DNA from 2 places in the Streptomyces sp. NPDC016851 genome. Region 1 is predicted to be linked to the other one. Evidence: riboswitches for the same ligand, from Rfam matches in the RefSeq annotation. Region 1 holds a riboswitch; the other holds the start of a gene.
The links. Region 1 has a riboswitch for cyclic di-AMP ahead of ACZ3I3_RS05795 (C40 family peptidase). Riboswitches for the same ligand answer to the same signal wherever they lie in the genome.
Positions count from the first base shown of each region.

Region 2: linked by a shared signal. The riboswitch ahead of ACZ3I3_RS14080 (M23 family metallopeptidase) and the one ahead of ACZ3I3_RS05795 (C40 family peptidase) in region 1 are both predicted to bind cyclic di-AMP.

Region 1 covers NZ_JBVHEP010000003.1:112,031-121,682, forward strand. Annotated here, with positions in the region: gene ACZ3I3_RS05785 (M23 family metallopeptidase) at 1-757, shown strand, start outside; gene pcrA (DNA helicase PcrA) at 806-3,286, opposite strand; cyclic di-AMP (ydaO/yuaA leader) riboswitch at 3,576-3,749, shown strand; gene ACZ3I3_RS05795 (C40 family peptidase) at 3,758-4,939, shown strand; gene ACZ3I3_RS05800 (SLAC1 family transporter) at 5,050-6,063, shown strand; gene ACZ3I3_RS05805 (hypothetical protein) at 6,041-6,394, opposite strand; gene ACZ3I3_RS05810 (C40 family peptidase) at 6,814-7,881, shown strand; gene ACZ3I3_RS05815 (LuxR C-terminal-related transcriptional regulator) at 7,899-8,642, opposite strand; gene ACZ3I3_RS05820 (ATP-binding protein) at 8,639-9,652, opposite strand, start outside.
Region 2 covers NZ_JBVHEP010000007.1:213,715-223,366, reverse strand. Annotated here, with positions in the region: gene ACZ3I3_RS14090 (M16 family metallopeptidase) at 1-741, shown strand, start outside; gene ACZ3I3_RS14085 (M16 family metallopeptidase) at 738-2,126, shown strand; cyclic di-AMP (ydaO/yuaA leader) riboswitch at 2,319-2,482, shown strand; gene ACZ3I3_RS14080 (M23 family metallopeptidase) at 2,496-3,281, shown strand; gene ACZ3I3_RS14075 (GntR family transcriptional regulator) at 3,469-4,164, shown strand; gene ACZ3I3_RS14070 (HPr family phosphocarrier protein) at 4,360-4,641, opposite strand; gene ACZ3I3_RS14065 (bifunctional acetate--CoA ligase family protein/GNAT family N-acetyltransferase) at 4,818-7,640, shown strand; gene ACZ3I3_RS14060 (DUF5998 family protein) at 7,717-8,304, shown strand; gene ACZ3I3_RS14055 (alkaline phosphatase family protein) at 8,304-9,497, shown strand; gene ACZ3I3_RS14050 (thymidine kinase) at 9,555-9,652, shown strand, end outside.

The DNA.
Region 1 (9,652 bases):
GGCCGCGCGCGCCGGGGCCCGTTCCCGCCGCCGTACGCCGCCCAAGCGCTCGGCGCTGCTGACCATCGCGGTGCCCTCGGCGTGCGTGATGGGCGTCGCGGGGATCGCCGCCGCCTCCGTCGGCACCTTCTCCGACGACGGCGCCGCGGAGGCGCAGACGACCGCGGCGGACGTGCAGCCGGTGAAACCGGCCACCGCCAACAACAAGCTGGACACGCAGCTCCAGAGCCTCGCCGCCGGCGCGGACGACTTCGCCGACCGGGCCAGCCGTACGCAGGAGCGCATCGACCTCAAGGCCCAGCAGGCGGCCGAGCGCAAGCGCGCGGCGGAGGAGGCGGCCCGCAAGGAGCGGCTGCGCCCCAAGTTCGCCCTGCCGGTCGCCCGGCACGGACTCAGCGCCTACTACGGCCAGTCCGGCATCAACTGGATGTCCCTGCACACCGGTATCGACTTCCCCGTCTCGTACGGCACGACCGTGATGGCCGCGACCGACGGCACCGTGCGCACGCAGTGGAACAGCGCGTACGGCAACATGATGATCGTGACCGCGAAGGACGGCACGGAGACGTGGTACTGCCACCTCTCCACCTACACGGTCCCCTCCGGTACGACCGTGAAGGCCGGCGATCCGATCGCGCGCTCCGGCAACTCCGGCAACTCGACCGGCCCTCACCTACACTTCGAAGTGCGTCCGGCCGGCGGCTCGGCGATCGACCCGCTCCCGTGGCTGCGCAGCCACGGCATCGACCCGGCGTAACGTCCCGGCAGCCCCGCCGGTCGCCCGGCAGGGGCCGATCTCTCCGGTCTACAGCTTCTCCACCGGCGCGTACCGCAGCAGCAGCCGCTTCGGCTTGGTGTCCCCGAAGTCGATGGTCGCCTCGGCGTTCCCGCCCGTGCCCTTCACCGCCACGACGGTCCCGAGGCCGAACTGGTCGTGCGTGACCCGGTCCCCGACCGCCAGGGACACGACCGGCTTCTCGGAGGTCCGGCGCGTGGCGAAACCGGACGCGCCCGACGCCGACGAACGCGAACGGGACGACGACAGCGAGGCCGCCACCCCGGAGACGGGGCCGGAGGACGCGGGCGCGGTGGCTCCCGTCCGCTTCCACTCCACGTAGGCCGGCGGGATCTCCTCCAGGAAGCGGGAGGGCGGGTTGTACGAGGGCTGGCCCCAGGCGCTGCGCAGGGTGGACCGCGTCAGATACAGCCGCTCCCGCGCGCGTGTGATGCCGACGTACGCCAGGCGCCGCTCCTCCTCCAGCTCCTTGGCCTGGCCGAGGGCGCGCATGTGCGGGAAGACGCCGTCCTCCATGCCGGTCAGGAAGACGACCGGGAACTCCAGGCCCTTGGCGGTGTGCAGGGTCATCAGCGTGATGACGCCGTCGCCGTCCTCCTCGTCGGGGATCTGGTCGGAATCGGCGACCAGGGCGACCTGTTCGAGGAAGTCCGACAGCGTGCCCCGCTCCTCCTCGCCGCGTTCCTGCTCGAACTCCATGGCGACGGCGGCGAGTTCCTGGAGGTTCTCGATCCGGGTCTCGTCCTGCGGGTCGGTGGAGGCCTGCAACTCGGCGAGGTACCCGGTGCGTTCCAGGACGGCCTCCAGCACCGTGGCCGGTCCGGCGCCGGACTCGACGATCGTACGGAGGTCCTCCATCAGCGTGTTGAACCGCTTGACGGCGTTGGTGGAGCGCGCGGCCATGCCGTACGCCTCGTCGACGCGCTTCAGCGCCTGCGGGAAGCTGATCTTCTCGCGCTGGGACAGGGCGTCGATCATCGCCTCGGCACGGTCACCGATGCCCCGCTTGGGGACGTTGAGGATCCGGCGCAGCGGCACCGAGTCCTCCGGGTTGGCCAGCACGCGCAGGTAGGCCAGGACGTCCCGGACCTCCTTGCGCTCGTAGAAGCGGACGCCGCCGACGACCTTGTAGGGCAGGCCGACGCGGATGAAGATCTCTTCGAAGACGCGGGACTGGGCGTTGGTGCGGTAGAAGACGGCGACGTCGCCGGCTTTCGCCTCACCCGCGTCCGTGAGGCGGTCTATCTCGTCGGCGACGAACTGCGCCTCGTCGTGCTCGGTGTCGGCGACGTAGCCGGTGATCGTGGCGCCCGCGCCCGCGTTGGTCCACAGGTTCTTGGGGCGGCGGGACTCGTTGCGCTCGATGACCGCGTTGGCCGCGCTGAGGATCGTCTGGGTGGAGCGGTAGTTCTGCTCCAGCAGGATCGTCGTCGCGTCCGGGTAGTCCTCCTCGAACTGGAGGATGTTGCGGATCGTCGCGCCGCGGAAGGCGTAGATCGACTGGTCGGCGTCACCCACGACGCACAGCTCGGCGGGCGGTACGTCGTCCGGGCCGGGCGGGACGTCGACGGGGTGCTCGGAGGTGCCGACGAGTTCCCGGACGAGGGCGTACTGGGCGTGGTTGGTGTCCTGGTACTCGTCCACCAGCACGTGGCGGAAGCGGCGGCGGTAGTGCTCGGCGACGTCCGGGAAGGCGCGCAGCAGGTTGACCGTCGTCATGATCAGGTCGTCGAAGTCGAGGGCGTTCGCCTCGCGCAGCCGCGACTGGTACATCGCGTAGGCCTGGGCGAGGGTCTTCTCGAAGCCGTCCGTGGCCTGGGCGGCGAAGTCCTCCTCGTCGATCAGCTCGTTCTTCAGGTTGCTGATCTTGGCGCTGAAGGACTTCGGCGGGAAGCGCTTGGGGTCGAGGTCCAGGTCGCGGCAGACCAGGGCCATCAGGCGCTTGGAGTCGGCGGCGTCGTAGATCGAGAACGACGACGTGAAGCCGAGTTTCTTGCTCTCGCGGCGCAGGATGCGCACGCACGCGCTGTGGAAGGTCATCACCCACATCGCGTTCGCCCGCGGTCCGACGAGCTGCTCGACGCGCTCCTTCATCTCGCCGGCGGCCTTGTTGGTGAAGGTGATCGCGAGGATCTGGCCCGGGTGCACGCCCCGCTCGGCGAGCAGGTGGGCGATGCGGTGCGTGAGCACACGGGTCTTGCCGGAGCCGGCGCCGGCCACGATGAGCAGCGGGGAGCCGGAGTGGACGACGGCGGCGCGCTGGTTGTCGTTCAGCCCCTCGAGGAGGGCGGCGGTGTCCACCGGCGGGCGCGGCGCGCCGTCGCGGTAGTAGGCGTCCCGGTCCGGGGGCACGTCGAACTTCCCGCCGAACAGATCGTCCGGAACCGGCTCCGGTACGTGATCGTCCTCGGGTGGCGGCGGGGGCTCGTCCGCGGGGCCCCGCTGGGCCTGGAGGTCCGCCAGGAAGCTGTCGTCAAAGAGGCTGCTCATCGCTCTCCGAGTCTAGGGCGCACCACTGACAGCCCGCCGCCGCCCTGAGAACATCGCCGAAAGGATCCCCTCGTCACCGTGCATCCCCGCACGATCACAGCCCGCTACGCCGTCACAATTATGACGAACTCATGACCAAACCTCCGCCGCCGATGACTCTCGGCGACGCCCTCGGCTAAGGTCACGAAAATGTATCGGGCATATCGCCCATCAACCTTCACAAGGGCCACACGAGTTGGCTACCGTGCGGGCAGGCCGCACGACCCCCACCGGCGAACCTCGCCGGGCCGCGCGGCCTCCGCCGAGTCCGGTGTGCCGCAGCGGCAGCCGGAGCCGGGGACCCAACCGAGAACTCTGGGGTGAATCGGCCGGACTCCCTTCGCGGAGACGGCCGTAGGGCAACCCTTCCGATGTACCCGCCCGAACCCGACAGCTAACCCGGTAGGCGGAGCACGGAAGGAGTCGCCTCCCTTGGCGTCGCACCGCAAGTCGCGTCCCGCTGGTACGCGCGTCGCAGGCATACGGACCCCCGCCCTGGCAACGGCGGCCCTCACGTCCGTCGCCCTGCTGTCCCAGTCGGCCAACGCCGCCCCCGAGGCCGACGACAAGCCGAGTCTCGAGGAAGTCGAGAAGAAGGTCGACGACCTGTACCGCCAGGCCGAGTCGGCGACCGAAAAGTACAACTCGGCCAAGGAGAAGACCACCAAGCAGCGCAAGCGCGTCGACACCCTCCTCGACGACGTCGCCAAGCGCGCCCAGAAGCTCAACGAGGCACGGGAGGAACTCGGTTCCTTCGCCGCCGCCCAGTACCGCACCGGCGCCTCCGCCCCGGACACGGCGACGTTCCTGCTCGCGGACACCCCGCAGGACTACTTCGACCAGACCCAGCTGATGGACCGGATGACCGGCCGTCAGAAGGTCGCGGTCGACGACTACGTCACCCAGCAGTCCGAGACGATGAAGAAGCGCCAGGAGGCCACCGAGAGCCTCGAGACGCTCACCGAGACCCAGGGCGACCTGAAGACGGCCAAGGCCACCGTCCAGCGGAAGCTCGCCGACGCGCGCGATCTGCTGTCGAAGCTGACCGCCGAGGAGAAGGCACGGCTCGCGGCGATCGAGCGGGAGAAGCAGCAGGAGGCCGCCCGCAAGGCCGCCGAGCTGGCCCGGCAGCAGGCCGCGCAGCAGCAGGCGCAGGAGCAGGCCGCCCAGCAGCAGGACAGCGGCTCCTCGTCCACGGACTCGTCCACGGGCTCCGGCTCGTCCACCTCGACGGCCCCGGCCGACTCCTCGTACGCCACCAAGGCCGAGAAGGCGCTCGCCTTCGCCCGCGCCCAGATCGGCAAGCCGTACGTCTGGGGCGCCGTCGGGCCCGGCTCCTACGACTGCTCCGGGCTCACCCAGGCCGCCTGGAAGGCCGCGGGCGTCACCCTGCCGCGCACGACCTACGACCAGGTCAACGCCGGCACCACGGTCCCGCTGGCCGACGCCCGGCCCGGTGACCTGGTCTTCTTCTACGACGACGTCACCCACGTCGGCATCTACATCGGCAACGGCATGATGATCCACGCCCCGAAGCCCGGCACCTATGTGCGCGAGGAGTCGATCTACTACGACGGCGAGTCGGCGATCCACAGCGTGGTGCGGCCGGCCTGACGCCCGTACGTCATGGAGGGCACGCGCGTGTGGGGGCGCTCTCGCGTTTTTGAGGCGCCCGCGCGCGTGCCCCGCTCTTAACGCGCGCGGCGCCTCCTAGCATCGGGCCCATGTCCGGCCCCTCCCCCTCCACCGCCTGGTGGGCGCAGCGCGCGCCGTCCGCCAGCGCCGCCGTGCTGGCGACCGGCACCCTGTCGGTCGGTCTGGATCTGGCGGGGTACGGCGGCCTCTCCCGTATCGCCCTCGGTCTGGCCTGCGCGGCGTGGCTGCTGCTCGCCGCGGACTTCACGCTGCGGCTGCTGCTGGCGGGCACGAGATGGCGGGCGTACGCGGGGGTGCCCGGCCTGGTGGACACCGTGGCGACGGCCGCCCTCACCACCGTGGCGGCGACGGCCGTCCTGGGCACCGGCATCTCGGTGGCCGGCTCGCAGTCCCTGGCCGCGACCCTGCTGGTGCTGGCCGTGCTGCTCTGGCCCGTGCCACTGGCCCTCCCGGTGCAGGACGGCGAGCGGCGCAGACCCGGGACGGTGTTCGCGCGCTGCATGGCCACGCAGGGGCTCGCCGTGCTCGGTGCCACGCTCGCCGCGGCCGAGTCGGCGGCCTGGCTCGCGCACGCGGCGCTGGTGCTGTTCTGGCTGGGGCTCGTGCTGTACGTCCTCGCCCTGGCCCGTTTCGATGTGCGGCAGGTGGCCGAGGGGCGCGGCGACCACTGGCTCGCGGGCGGGGCGCTCGCCCTGTCGGCGCTGGCCGGGGCGCGTCTGATCAGCTCCGACAGCGCGCGCCTGTATTTGTGGAACGTCGACGACCGCGGCGTCCTGCGCGATGTGACCGTCGTACTGCTCGTGCTCACACTGGCCTGCTGCGCCGTCCTGCTCGCCGCCGAGTTCCTGCGCCCCCGCCCCCGCACCGACATCCGCCGCTGGGCGACGGTGTTCACCTGGGCCAAGACGGCGGCGGCGACCCTGGCCGTCGCCGCCGCCCTCGACGTCTCCTGGCTCGACGGCCTCGGGGAGGTGCTGCTGTGGATCGCGGTGGCCGCGTGGCTCGGGGCCACCGTCTGGGCGCTCGCCTCCGCCCGGGCCTATGCCGCGCCCGGGCGGGTCAGGTCCAGAGCACGGCGATGAAGACGTTCGCCGCGGTCAGCGCTCCGACCAGGCCGAACAGGCCCTTGTCCACCTTCTCGTCGTCCCGCTTCACGTAGACCAGGCCGAGGATCACGATCAGAAGGGCCAGCTTGACGCCGATCTTGATGTTGTTCACGGACTGGTCGTCGGCCTGGTTGAGGCCGACCAGGATCACACCGGTGACCAGCATCGTCAGCGCGCCGTGCAGCATCGCGGGGGTGTAGCGGGCGGTGCCCTCGCCCATCGCCTTCATCTGGGTGAGGAAACCGCCCAGGAGGGCCGCGATGCCGATGATGTGGAGGCCGACGAAGAGGTGGATGAGTACGTCCATGAGGCCGGAGCCTAATCAGGGGCTCCACAGCCGCCCGCACCGGCCCGTCGGATGCATATATGCGCCCCATAGCACCCGTCCGCCGCCCCGCGCCCGTGATTCGGCGCATCGGTCATCACGCTGAGTTAAGTCGACGGCGGCGAGACGAGATCACGGTCGCATACGGTCACCGCCGGTCCTCTCGGGACACTTCCGCGCACCCGCCACCGGGCCGCCGCGGCGAGGTTTAGCGTCCTCCACCAGGTGCCCGGCTCCCCACCGCCGCCCGGGCCAGGGGCGGCAGTCGGACACCACCGCCGAAAGGTCCGGCGGCGGTCCGCTTCCCCTGTGCGGGCCGCCGCCGGACGCGCGCCGCCCGTCCGCTCCCCCGGCGGCCGTACGCACCCGTCGGCGGTCGCAGGAAAGGACGTGGCCCCCAGGTGGCAGCGCACCGCAAGCCCCGCCGGCGCTCCGCGAGCGGCAACACGGCCCGTACGGCCGCCACGATCGCCCTCGCGGGCGCGGCGACCGCGACGGGCTTCGACGGCACCGGACACGCCGAACCCGAGCTCACCCCCGGCCAGGTCAAGGCCAAGGTGGACGAGCTGTACCAGGAGGCGGAGGTCGCCACCGAGAAGTACAACGGCGCGAAGGAGAAGGCCGAGGCGGCCGGACAGCGGCTGAAGGACCTCCAGGACCAGGCGGCACGCAAGGAGGGGCGGCTCAACTCCGCCCGCGAGGCGCTGGGCTCGGTCGCCGCCGCCCAGTACCGCGCGGGCGGTCTCGACCCCGCGCTCCAGCTCGTGCTGTCCGACGACCCCGACCGGTACCTCGACAACGCCGAGTTCGCCGAGCGGGCCGGAAACCGGCAGCAGGCCGACGTCGCGCGCGTACGTCGGCAGCTCCGGGAGATCGAGCAACTGCGCGGTGCCGCCCACATCGAGCTGACCTCCCTGAAATCGCGGCAGACGGAGCTGAGACGGCACAAGAAGACGATCACCGGCAAGCTGGGCTCGGCGCGTCAGCTGCTGTCCCGGCTCACCGTGCAGGAACGTGCCCGCATCGGCGACACGAGGGGCACGGACCGCGCCTCACGCTCCTCGGCGGGTGCACGTGACCGCCTGGCCACCCCCGGGTCCGCCGGCGCGCAGGCGCCCAACTCCCGCGCGGCCGCCGCCGTGTCCTACGCCTACCAGAAGCTCGGCAGCCCCTACGTCTGGGGCGCGACCGGCCCGAACGCCTTCGACTGCTCGGGCCTCGTCCAGGCCGCGTACCGCTCCGCGGGCGTCTCCCTGCCCCGCACGACGTACTCCCAGATCGACGCCGGCCGCCGCGTCTCCCGCTCCGAACTGCTCCCGGGGGACCTGGTGTTCTTCTACGCCGGCATCAGTCACGTCGGCATCTATGTGGGCAACGGCCGGATGATCCACGCCCCGAACCCGTCCGCCCCGGTCCGGGTCGCCCCGCTCGACGAGATGCCGTTCACGGGCGCCACCCGGGTGGTGTGACAGGGCGGCGCCCGGGGTCACACCAAGCGGCGGGCCGTCGCCCAGCGCGTCAGCTCGTGCCGGTTGGAGAGCTGGAGCTTGCGGAGGACCGCCGAGACATGCGACTCGACCGTCTTCACGGAGATGAACAGCTGCTTGGCGATCTCCTTGTACGCGTACCCCCGGGCGATGAGCCGCAGCACCTCGCGCTCGCGCTGGGTGAGGCGGTCCAGGTCCTCGTCGATCGGCGGCGCGTCCGTGGAGGCGAAGGCGTCGAGGACGAACCCGGCCAGTCGCGGGGAGAAGACCGCGTCGCCCTCCTGGACACGGAAGATGGAGTCGACGAGGTCCGTGCCGGTGATCGTCTTGGTGACGTATCCGCGGGCCCCGCCGCGGATCACGCCGATCACGTCCTCGGCGGCGTCCGACACGGACAGCGCCAGGAAACGGACGGGCTGCTCGGCGTCGGCCATCAACGGGGCGCAGCGGCGCAGCACTTCGACACCGCCGCCACCGGGCAGGTGCACGTCGAGGAGGACCACCTCGGGCCGGGTCGCGGTGATGACCGTGACCGCCTGGTCGACGTCCGCGGCCTCGCCGACGACCTCGACACCGGTCTGCTCGGTCTGGCCGATCTCGGCCTGGACCCCCGTACGGAACATGCGGTGGTCGTCGACGAGGACCACGCGCACGCGGCGCCCGCCGGTGCCGCCGTCCGACTCCGCGGGCCCGGGCGCCTCCGCCGATCCCGCCGTACCGTTCGCCTCGGTCGGGTCGCTCATGACGTCTTCTCCGCCCTCTCCATCTCCAGCTCGACCTCCGTGCCGCCGTCCGGCACCGCGCGCAGTCGCGCCGTACCGCCGTTGCGCTCCATGCGGCCGATGATCGATTCTCTGACACCCATCCGGTCGGCGGGTATCGAGTCGAGGTCGAAGCCGGGGCCGCGGTCCCGGACGGACACGAAGACCGTCTTCCCCTCGACCTCGGCGAAGACCTGTACGGCTCCGCCCTCGCCACCGTACTTGGCGGCGTTCACCATTGCTTCGCGCGCGGCCTGCATCTGCGCGCTGATTCTGTCGTCGAGCGGGCAGTCGCCCACGACCACGACCTCGATGGGCACGCCGTGCTTGTCCTCCACCTCGGCCGCGTTGCGCCGCACGGCGTCGGCGAGGGTGGTGGGTTCGTCTGCCTCCTCCTTGCCGGTGCCCTCCGGCTTGTACAGCCAGGTGCGCAGGTCGCGCTCCTGGGCGCGGGCGAGGCGGCGCACCTCGCCCGCGTTCTCCGCGTTGCGCTGGATCAGGGTGAGGGTGTGCAGCACCGAGTCGTGCACATGCGCGGCGACCTCCGCGCGCTCTTGGGCGCGGATGCGCATCAGGCGCTCCTCGGAGAGGTCCTGGGTCATGCGCACCAGATACGGCCCGGCGAGAAGCGTTATCCCGACGAGGACCGCGAGGGCCGCTTGCAGGACGGAACCGAGGTGGGCGGCGGAGCCCTGCAGGACGAAGATGCCGGAGACGCCGGCCGTCACCAGCAGCACGCCGCCCACCGAGCGCAGCAGCGTGAGGGTGCGCCGGCGGCGGCCGACCTCGACCCAGCGGGCCCGGCGGGCGTTGTCGGCCTGCCGCCAGACCAGGGCGACGCCCGCGCCGACGAGCACCGCCGGCCAGAGATAGGCCCTGGCCCCGCCGCTGAGGTTCACATTGCCCACGAACACCATGGCCACGACGACCATGAGGAGCAGGGCCACGATCTGGCCCTTGTCGGGCCTGCGGGCGACGAGTCTGCGGCGGCC
Region 2 (9,652 bases), on a different contig from region 1:
TGGATCGAGAAGTACTTCGGCTCCATCCCCGGCCACGACGGCAAGCCCGCGCCCCGCGACGGCGCGCTGCCGGAGACCATCGGCGAGCAGCTGCGCGAGGTCGTCGAGGAGGAGGTCCCGGCGCGCGCCCTGATGGCCGCCTACCGGCTGCCGCAGGACGGCACGCGCGCGTGCGACGCGGCCGACCTAGCCCTCACGGTCCTCGGCGGCGGCGAGTCCTCCCGCCTGTACAACCGCCTCGTACGGCGCGACCGTACGGCCGTGGCGGCCGGCTTCGGCCTGCTGCGGCTCGCCGGGGCGCCCTCCCTGGGGTGGCTGGACGTGAAGACGTCCGGTGACGTGGAGGTCCCGGTCATCGAGTCCGCCATCGACGAGGAGCTCGCCCGGTTCGCCGAGGAGGGCCCCACGGCCGAGGAGATGGAGCGCGCCCAGGCCCAGCTGGAGCGCGAGTGGCTGGACCGGCTGGGCACGGTCGCCGGCCGCGCCGACGAACTGTGCCGGTACGCCGTCCTGTTCGGCGACCCGCAGCTCGCCCTGACCGCCGTGCAGCGCGTGCTGGAGGTGACGGCCGAGGAGGTCCAGGAGGTCGCCAAGGCCCGCCTGCGGCCCGACAACCGCGCGGTGCTCGTCTACGAGCCCGTCGCCGGCGAGACGGGCGACGCGGAGACCGCCGAGGACGCCGACACCACCGACGACACCGCAGCCGCGGCCCTGAACGAGAACGAGGAGGCGGCCAAGTGACCGAGCTCGCCACGATGGACTTCCACCCCCAGCCGCAGGCGGGCGACGCCAAGCCGTGGGCCTTCCCGGCCCCCGAGCGCGGCACGCTCGGCAACGGCCTGACGGTCCTGCGCTGCCACCGCCCCGGCCAGCAGGTCGTCGCCGTGGAGGTACTGCTGGACGCGCCCCTGGACGCCGAGCCGGCCGGCCTCGACGGCGTGGCCACGATCATGGCCCGGGCCTTCTCCGAGGGCACCGACAAGCACTCCGCCGAGGACTTCGCCGCCGAGCTGGAGCGCGCCGGCGCCACCCTCGACGCGCACGCCGACCACCCCGGCGTCCGGCTCAGCCTGGAGGTGCCGGCCTCCCGGCTCGCCAAGGGGCTCGGCCTGGTCGCCGACGCCCTGAGGGCCCCCGCGTTCGCGGACAGCGAGGTCGAGCGGCTGGTCCGCAACCGCCTCGACGAGATCCCGCACGAGCTGGCCAACCCCGCCCGCCGTGCCGCCAAGGAGCTCTCCAAGGAGCTGTTCCCGTCGGACTCGCGCATGTCGCGGCCCCGCCAGGGCACCGAGGAGACGGTCGTAGCGATCGACTCCGCGGCCGTACGCGCCTTCTACGAGAGGCACGTCAGGCCCGCCACGGCCACGGTCGTGGTCGTCGGCGACCTCACCGGCATCGACCTCGACGCCCTGCTCGGCGACACGCTGGGCGCCTGGACCGGCTCCGCGGCCGAGCCGCGCCCGGTGCCGCCGGTGACGGCCGACGACACGGGCAGGGTCGTCATCGTGGACCGCCCCGGCGCCGTACAGACGCAGCTGCTGATCGGCCGGATCGGCCCGGACCGGCACGACCGCGTGTGGCCCGCGCAGGTGCTCGGCACGTACTGCCTCGGCGGCACCCTCACCTCCCGCCTGGACCGCGTGCTGCGCGAGGAGAAGGGCTACACCTACGGGGTGCGGGCGTTCGGCCAGGTCCTCAGGTCCGCCCCGGACGGGACCGGTGCCGCGATGCTCGCCATCAGCGGCTCCGTGGACACGCCCAACACCGGCCCCGCCCTCCAGGACCTCTGGACGGTGCTGCGCACGCTCGCCGCCGAGGGGCTGACCGACGCCGAGCGGGACGTCGCCGTGCAGAACCTGGTCGGCGTGGCGCCGCTGAAGTACGAGACGGCGGCGGCCGTCGCGAGCACGCTGGCCGACCAGGTCGAGCAGCACCTGCCCGACGACTTCCAGGCCACGCTGTACCGGCAGCTCGCCGCGACCGGCACCGTGGAGGCCACCGCGGCGGCCGTCAGCGCCTTCCCGGTGGACCGGCTGGTGACCGTGCTCGTCGGTGACGCGGCGCAGATCAAGGGCCCGGTCGAGGCCCTGGGCATCGGCGAAGTCTCGGTCGTCGCCGCCGAGTAGGAGCACACGCGCGCAGGGGCCCTGGTTGTCTTCTAAGGCACCAGGGCTCCTTTATGCCCGAATTGGTGCGGAGGTTGCCTGTCTGCCCTGTGGGATGCGCTACAAAAACCGGGATCCGTTTGGGAATTGAAAGTGGCCCCGCTTAGGTTCGTCCGGGCTGTTCGTCAGGCAGTGCGCCGCACCCGCGGCACCGGACAGTCATCGCCGAGTCCCCGTACGGCGCGAGCCAGGGGAGCCGGGGACCCACCGCAGTCCCTGGGGTGAATCGGACGCCCGCGCGAGCCGCGAGGGGGTCCGTAGGAGACCTTCCTGCTCCGAACCCGTCAGCTAACCCGGTAGGCGAGAAGGAAGGAAAGGACCAGGCACTCCATGGCGTTCACCCGCGCCACCGGGAAGCACCGTCGTCCCAGCCGGATGCAGCGCGGCACCGCCCGCGCGGCGGGCGTCGCGGCCCTCGCCACCACCGGTGTCATCGGCACCGTGGCCGCCCCGGCCTTCGCCGCAGAGCCCGCCGTCGAGCAGACCGGCCTCACCCCCGTCGTCACCATGGGCGACACCGTGGCCCAGCAGATCGACGCCCAGGCCGCCGCCCAGAAGCAGGCCGCCGAGGAGGCCGCCGCCAAGAAGAAGGCCGAGGAGGCCGCCCGCGAGCGGGCCGCCGAGGCGGCCAAGGAGGCCAAGGAGGCCGCCGAGAAGGCCCGCGAGGCCAAGGAGCGCGCCGCCCGCGAGGCCGAGCGCAAGCGCCTCAACACGTTCGTGCCCCCGATCTCCGGCTCGTACGTCTCCACCGCCTACCAGGCCAGCAGCGGCCTGTGGTCCTCCGGCAGCCACACCGGTGTCGACTTCCACGCCGCCAGCGGCACCTCCGTCCACGCGGTCGGCATGGGCGAGGTCGTCGAGGCCGGCTGGGGCGGCTCCTACGGCAACCAGATCGTGATCAAGATGAACGACGGCACGTACACCCAGTACGGCCACCTGTCGTCCATCAGCGTCTCGGTGGGCCAGAAGGTCACCCCCGGCCAGCAGATCGGCCTGTCCGGCGCGACCGGCAACGTCACCGGTGCGCACCTGCACTTCGAGGCCCGTACGAGCCCCGAGTACGGCTCGGACATCGACCCGGTCGCCTACCTCCGCTCGCACGGCGTGAGCATCTGACGGCGTACCACTCCGCTTCCCGAGGCCCCGGCTCCCCGAGCCGGGGCTTTCGGCGTTTGTGACGCCCGGCTGTCCAAAAAATATCCCTGGATTCCGGTCCGCCGTCGGAAATTCCGGCTCATTGCAATAGAGTCACGGAACACGTGTCACTCGTCGACGTTTCACGGGGATTAAACGGAGGTCGGTCATGCGCATTCCGGCGCACTCGGTGTGCACGGCCATCCGGGACGACATCGTCGCGGGTGTCTACGAACGCGGCGGCCGGCTGACCGAGGAACTCCTCGCCCGCCGCTACGGTGTCTCGCGCGTCCCCGTCCGGGAGGCCCTGCGCACCCTGGAGGCCGAGGGCTTCGTGGTCACCCGGCGGCACGCGGGCGCGTGCGTCGCCGAACCCACCGAGCAGGAGGCCGCCGACCTGCTGGAGATGCGGTTGCTGCTGGAGCCGCTCGGCGCGGCCCGCGCCGCCCAGCGCCGCACCGAGGCCCATCTGAAGGTCCTGCGCGGCCTGGTCAGGCTCGGCCAGGAGCGCGCCCGCCGGGGCAACAGCGACGACCTGCGCTCCCTGGGCGGCTGGTTCCACGAGACGCTCGCACAGGCCTCCGGCAGCCCCGCGCTGACCTCGATGCTGACCCAGCTCCGCCACAAGATCGCCTGGATGTACACCGTCGAGGCGCCGGCCGGGCCCGTGGAGTCCTGGACCGAGCACGGCGCGATCGTGGACGCGGTGGCGCGCGGGGACAGTGAGCGCGCGCGGGCGGTCACGGCGCTGCACACCGAGCGCGCGACGGCCGCGCACCGGCTGCGTTTCGGCTCCGCCGGGGAGCGGGCCGAGCGTGTGAGGAACTCGCAACATCCCGTAAACACGGCGAGCCTGCGGCATTAACACGAGAGCCGTATACAAAGAGAAGGTAATTCGCGGGGGATTATTTCTGTTGCCCGGGAACGGGAAATACGCGGCCGCCCGTGACCGGAAATGGCGGGCCGTGGCCGGGAATGGCGAAGGGCTCGCCCGATGAATTCGGACGAGCCCTTCTGGTTGCGCCGGGCCGGGGGTACCGGATCAGGCGCGAAAGAATGCTCAGACGGTCTCGGGCAGTTCCTCGAGACCCTCGGAGACCAGCTTCGCCAGCCGGTCCAGGGCGGCGTCCGCACCCTCGGCGTCGGAGGCGAGGACGATCTCCTCGCCGCCCTGGGCACCGAGGCCGAGGACGGCCAGCATGGAGGCCGCGTTGACGGGGTTGCCGTCTGCCTTGGCGATCGTCACCGGGACGCCTGCGGCCGTGGCGGCTCGGACGAAGATGGAGGCGGGGCGGGCGTGGAGGCCCTCGGCCCAGCCGACGTTGACGCGGCGCTCAGCCATGTGTTGCTGCCCTTCGGTTTTCAGGGTTGTCTAGACCAGTTTCCCATACGTGAAGCTGCGCCGGAGCGGTCCTGGTGTACCGCCCGGGGTGCCGTCGGATCGCGGCCTCGACCCGACTGACGCCCTCCACAGACTGCCTCGCGCCGTTGTCAGACGCCAGACGTACTCTGGGGCCCATGCAGACCTCGCCGGACCGGCACGAGTATCCCGCCCACTGGGAAGCCGACGTGGTGCTGCGCGACGGTGGCACCGCGCGCATCCGGCCCATCACCGTTGATGACGCCGAGCGCCTGGTCAGCTTCTACGAGCAGGTCTCCGACGAGTCGAAGTACTACCGCTTCTTCGCGCCGTACCCTCGCCTGTCCGCCAAGGACGTCCACCGCTTCACGCACCACGACTTTGTGGACCGGGTGGGACTCGCGGCCACAGTCGGCGGCGAGTTCATCGCCACCGTACGCTACGACCGGATCGGCGCGGACGGAACGCCCGCGTCCGCACCCGCCGACGAAGCCGAGGTCGCCTTCCTCGTACAGGACGCCCATCAGGGCCGGGGCGTCGCCTCCGCCCTCCTCGAGCACATCGCCGCCGTCGCCCGCGAGCGCGGCATCCGCCGCTTCGCCGCCGAGGTGCTGCCCGCCAACAACAAGATGATCAAGGTGTTCACGGACGCCGGGTACACCCAGAAGCGCAGCTTCGAGGACGGCGTCGTCCGTCTGGAGTTCGACCTCGAACCCACCGACCGCTCCCTCGCCGTGCAGTACGCGCGCGAGCACCGCGCCGAGGCCCGCTCCGTGCAGCGGCTGCTCGCGCCCGGCTCGGTCGCCGTCATCGGAGCGGGGCGTACCCCGGGCGGCGTGGGCCGCAGCGTCCTCGGCAACATCCGCGACGCCGGGTACACCGGCCGCCTCTACGCCGTGAACAAGGCACTGCCCGAGGGACAGAAGGAGCTCGACGGGGTCCCCGCCCACCGCTCGGTGCGGGACATCGACGGCCCGGTCGACCTCGCGGTCGTCGCCGTGCCGGCCGACCACGTGCCCGAGGTCGTCACCGAGTGCGGCGAACACGGCGTGCAGGGGCTGGTCGTCGTCTCCGCCGGATACGCCGAGAGCGGCACCGAGGGGCGCGAACGCCAGCGCGAGCTCGTGCGGCAGGCGCGCACGTACGGCATGCGGATCATCGGGCCCAACGCCTTCGGCATCATCAACACCTCGCCGCGGGTGCGGCTCAACGCCTCCCTCGCGCCCGAGACGCCGCGCCCGGGCCGGATCGGCCTGTTCGCCCAGTCCGGCGCCATCGGCATCGCCCTGCTGTCCCGGTTGCACCGGCGCGGCGGCGGCGTCACGGGCGTGACCGGCGTCTCCACCTTCGTCTCCTCGGGCAACCGGGCCGACGTCTCCGGCAACGACGTCCTCCAGTACTGGTACGAGGACCCGGACACCGACGTCGTCCTCATGTACCTGGAGTCCATCGGCAACCCCCGCAAGTTCACCCGCCTCGCCCGCCGGACGGCGGCGGCGAAGCCCCTGGTCGTGGTCCAGGGCGCCCGGCACGCGGCCGCGCCCCAGGGGCACGCCGTACGGGCGACCCGGCTGCCGCACGCGACGGTCTCCGCGTTGCTGCGGCAGGCCGGCGTCATCCGGGTCGACACCATCACCGAGCTGGTGGACGCCGGGCTGCTCCTCGCCCGCCAGCCGCTGCCGGCCGGGCCCCGGGTGGCGATCCTCGGCAACTCCGAGTCGCTCGGCCTGCTCACGTACGACGCGTGCCTCGCCGAGGGCCTGCGCCCGCACTCCCCGCAGGACCTGACCACGGCCGCCTCCGCCGGGGACTTCCACGCGGCCCTGTCGCGCGCGCTGGCCGACGACGAGTGCGACGCGGTCGTCGTCACCGCCATACCGGCGGTGGGGGAGGGCTCGGTCGCGGACGCGGCCCTCGCGCAGGCGCTGCGCTCGGCGGCGGCCGCCGCTCCGGCCAAGCCGGTCCTGGTGGTGCACGTGGAGCTCGGCGGCCTGGCGGAGGCCCTGTCGGCGGCGGCGAGCACGGCACCGCAGGCCGGGACGGACCATGCTCCCCACATCGCCCTTCGCCCGACACCCACCGAAGAACGACTCCCCACCGCCGAGGCTCCCGAGGGCGAGCACCTCATTCCGGCCTACCCCGCCGCCGAGCGTGCCGTCCGCGCCCTGGCGCAGGCCGTCGGCTACGCGCAGTGGCGGCGCGGCGCCGCCGACCCCGGCAAGGTGCCCGAGTACGAGGACATCGACGAGAAGGGCGCCGCCGCGCTGATCGACGGGCTCCTCGCGCGCGGGCAGGGACTCACGCTCGGCACGGACGAGACCTGCGACCTGCTCGGCCACTACGGCATCCACGTCCACCGGGCCCTGCCCGCCCCGACCCCCGGCGCCGCCGCCGAGGCCGCCCGCACCCTCGGCTATCCCGTCGCCCTCAAGGCCACCGCCCCGCACCTGCGGCACCGCGCCGACCTGGGCGGCGTACGCCTCGATCTCGCGGACGAGGACCAACTGCTCAGGTCGTACACCGAGTTGACCGAGCTGTTCGGAGCACCGGAGGAGCTGCGCCCCGTCGTGCAGCGGATGGCGCCGCGGGGCGTGGACGTCGTCGTCCGGGCCGTCATCGACCCCGCGGCCGGAGCCGTGCTCTCGTTCGGCCTGGCCGGGGCCGTCTCGCAGCTGCTCGGGGACACGGCACACCGGCTGATCCCGGTCACGGACAAGGAGGCGACCTCGCTGGTGCGCTCGATCCGCACCGCACCCCTGCTGTTCGGCTGGCGCGGCTCCGCACCGGCCGACACCCGTGCCCTGGAGGAGCTGCTGCTGAGGGTGTCCCGGCTGGTCGACGACCACCCCGAGGTCGTCGCGGTCACCCTGGAGCCGGTCATCGTCGCCTCTCACGGCCTGAGCGTCCTGGGCGCCTCCGTCCGCCTCGCACCACCGCCCGCCCGAGACGACCTCGGCCCGCGGACCCTCCCCGCGTACTGACCGCGGACGCTCTCCCCGGTACTGGCAGGGGGCGAGCGGTGCCTCGCAGTCAGTGGTCCCCCGTAGGATGGGCGTCATGGCCAAGACCAGTACGACGACCCAGGGGCTGCGGGCGGCGATCGAGCGCAGCGGCTACTACCCGGCCCTCGTGGCCGAGGCGGTGGAAGCCGCCGTGGGCGGCGAGCCCGTCCGGTCGTACCTGGTCCACCAGGAGACGACGTTCGACCAGAACGAGGTACGGCGGCATGTGACGGTGCTCGTCCTCACGGACCACCGCTTCATCGTCAGCCACACCGACGAACAGTCCGCCGACAGCACCTCCCCGACGCCGTACGCCACGACGTCGACGGAGTCCGTGAAGCTGAGCCGGATCTCGTCGATCGTGGTCAGCCGCGTGGTCGCCAACCCCGAGTCCTACGCGCCGGGCACCCTGCCCCGCGAGGTCGTCCTCACCATCGGCTGGGGCGCCGTCTCCCGCATCGACCTGGAGCCGGCCGCCTGCGGCGACCCCAACTGCGAGGCGGACCACGGCTACACGGGCAACTCGACGGCGGACGACCTCAGCCTGCGCGTCAGCGAGGCGGGGGACGGACCGGAGACCGTGCGCCAGGCGCTCGCCTTCGCGCAGGCGCTCTCCGAGGCGACCGCGGACACCGCTCGCTGATGGCACACCAGACGGCCTGGGACCAGCACCCCGAACCGCTCACCGTCACCTCCGCCCCGGCCCCCGAGTACGGCAGTGGCTCCCTCGCCGACCTGCTGCCCACGCTGGCCGCAGGCCTCGGCGTACCGGGCATGAGCGCCGCGATCTCCGAGCTGACCCCCGCCGACCGGAACTGCGTGTTCCTGATCGACGGCCTCGGCTGGGAGCAGCTCAGGGCGCACCCCGAGGACGCCCCCTTCATGACGTCCCTGCTCGCCACCTCGCGCGGTGGCACCGGACGTCCGCTCACCGCCGGCTACCCGGCGACCACGGCCACCTCCCTGGCCTCGGTCGGCACCGGCCTGCCGCCCGGCGTGCACGGTCTGCCCGGCTACACCGTGCGCAACCCGGACACCGGCGAGCTGATGAACCAGCTGCGCTGGCAGCCGTGGACCCCGCCCGGCCCCTGGCAGCCGTACCCGACGGTCTTCCAGCTGGCCCACAAGGCGGGGGTGCATGCCGCGCAGGTGTCCTCCCCGACGTTCGAGAACACCCCGCTGACCAGGGTCGCGCTCAGTGGCGGAACGTTCCTCGGGCGGCTGACCGGCGAGGACCGTATGGATCTGGCGGCCGAGCAACTGGCCGCGGGCGACCGTTCCCTGGTCTACACGTACTTCGCCGAGGTCGACGGCGCCGGTCACCGCTTCGGAGTCGACTCCGACACCTGGCGCGGCCAGCTCATGTACGCCGACCGCCTGGTCCAGCGCCTGGCCGAGCAACTGCCGCCGCGCAGCGCCCTCTACGTCACCGCCGACCACGGCATGATCGACGTGCCCTTCGACGAAGAGCACCGCATCGACTTCGACGAGGACTGGGAGCTGAGCGCCGGAGTCGCCCTGCTCGGCGGCGAGGGCCGCGCCCGGCACGTCTACGCGGTGCCCGGTGCCGCCGGCGACGTCCTGACCTGCTGGCGCGAGGTGCTCGGCGAGCAGTTCTGGGTGGCCTCACGCGACGAGGCCATCGCGGCGGGCTGGTTCGGCCCGAAGATCGACGAACGGGTGTACGGCCGGATCGGCGACGTGGTCGCCGCTGCGCGCGACGACGTCCTGCTCATCGCCTCCGAGCGGGAGCCGAAGGAGTCGGCGATGGTCGGCAACCACGGTTCGATGACCCCCGCCGAGCAGTTGGTCCCGCTGCTCGAAGTACGCTCCTGAAGCATCGCCCCGCTCTCTCACGCCTGACCTCTCTCGCCGAAAGGTGCTCAACTCGACATGCCCGAGCTGGTGTTCTTCTCCGGAACGATGGACTGCGGGAAGTCGACGCTGGCTCTCCAGATCGAGCACAACCGCTCGGCGCGCGGCCTGCAGGG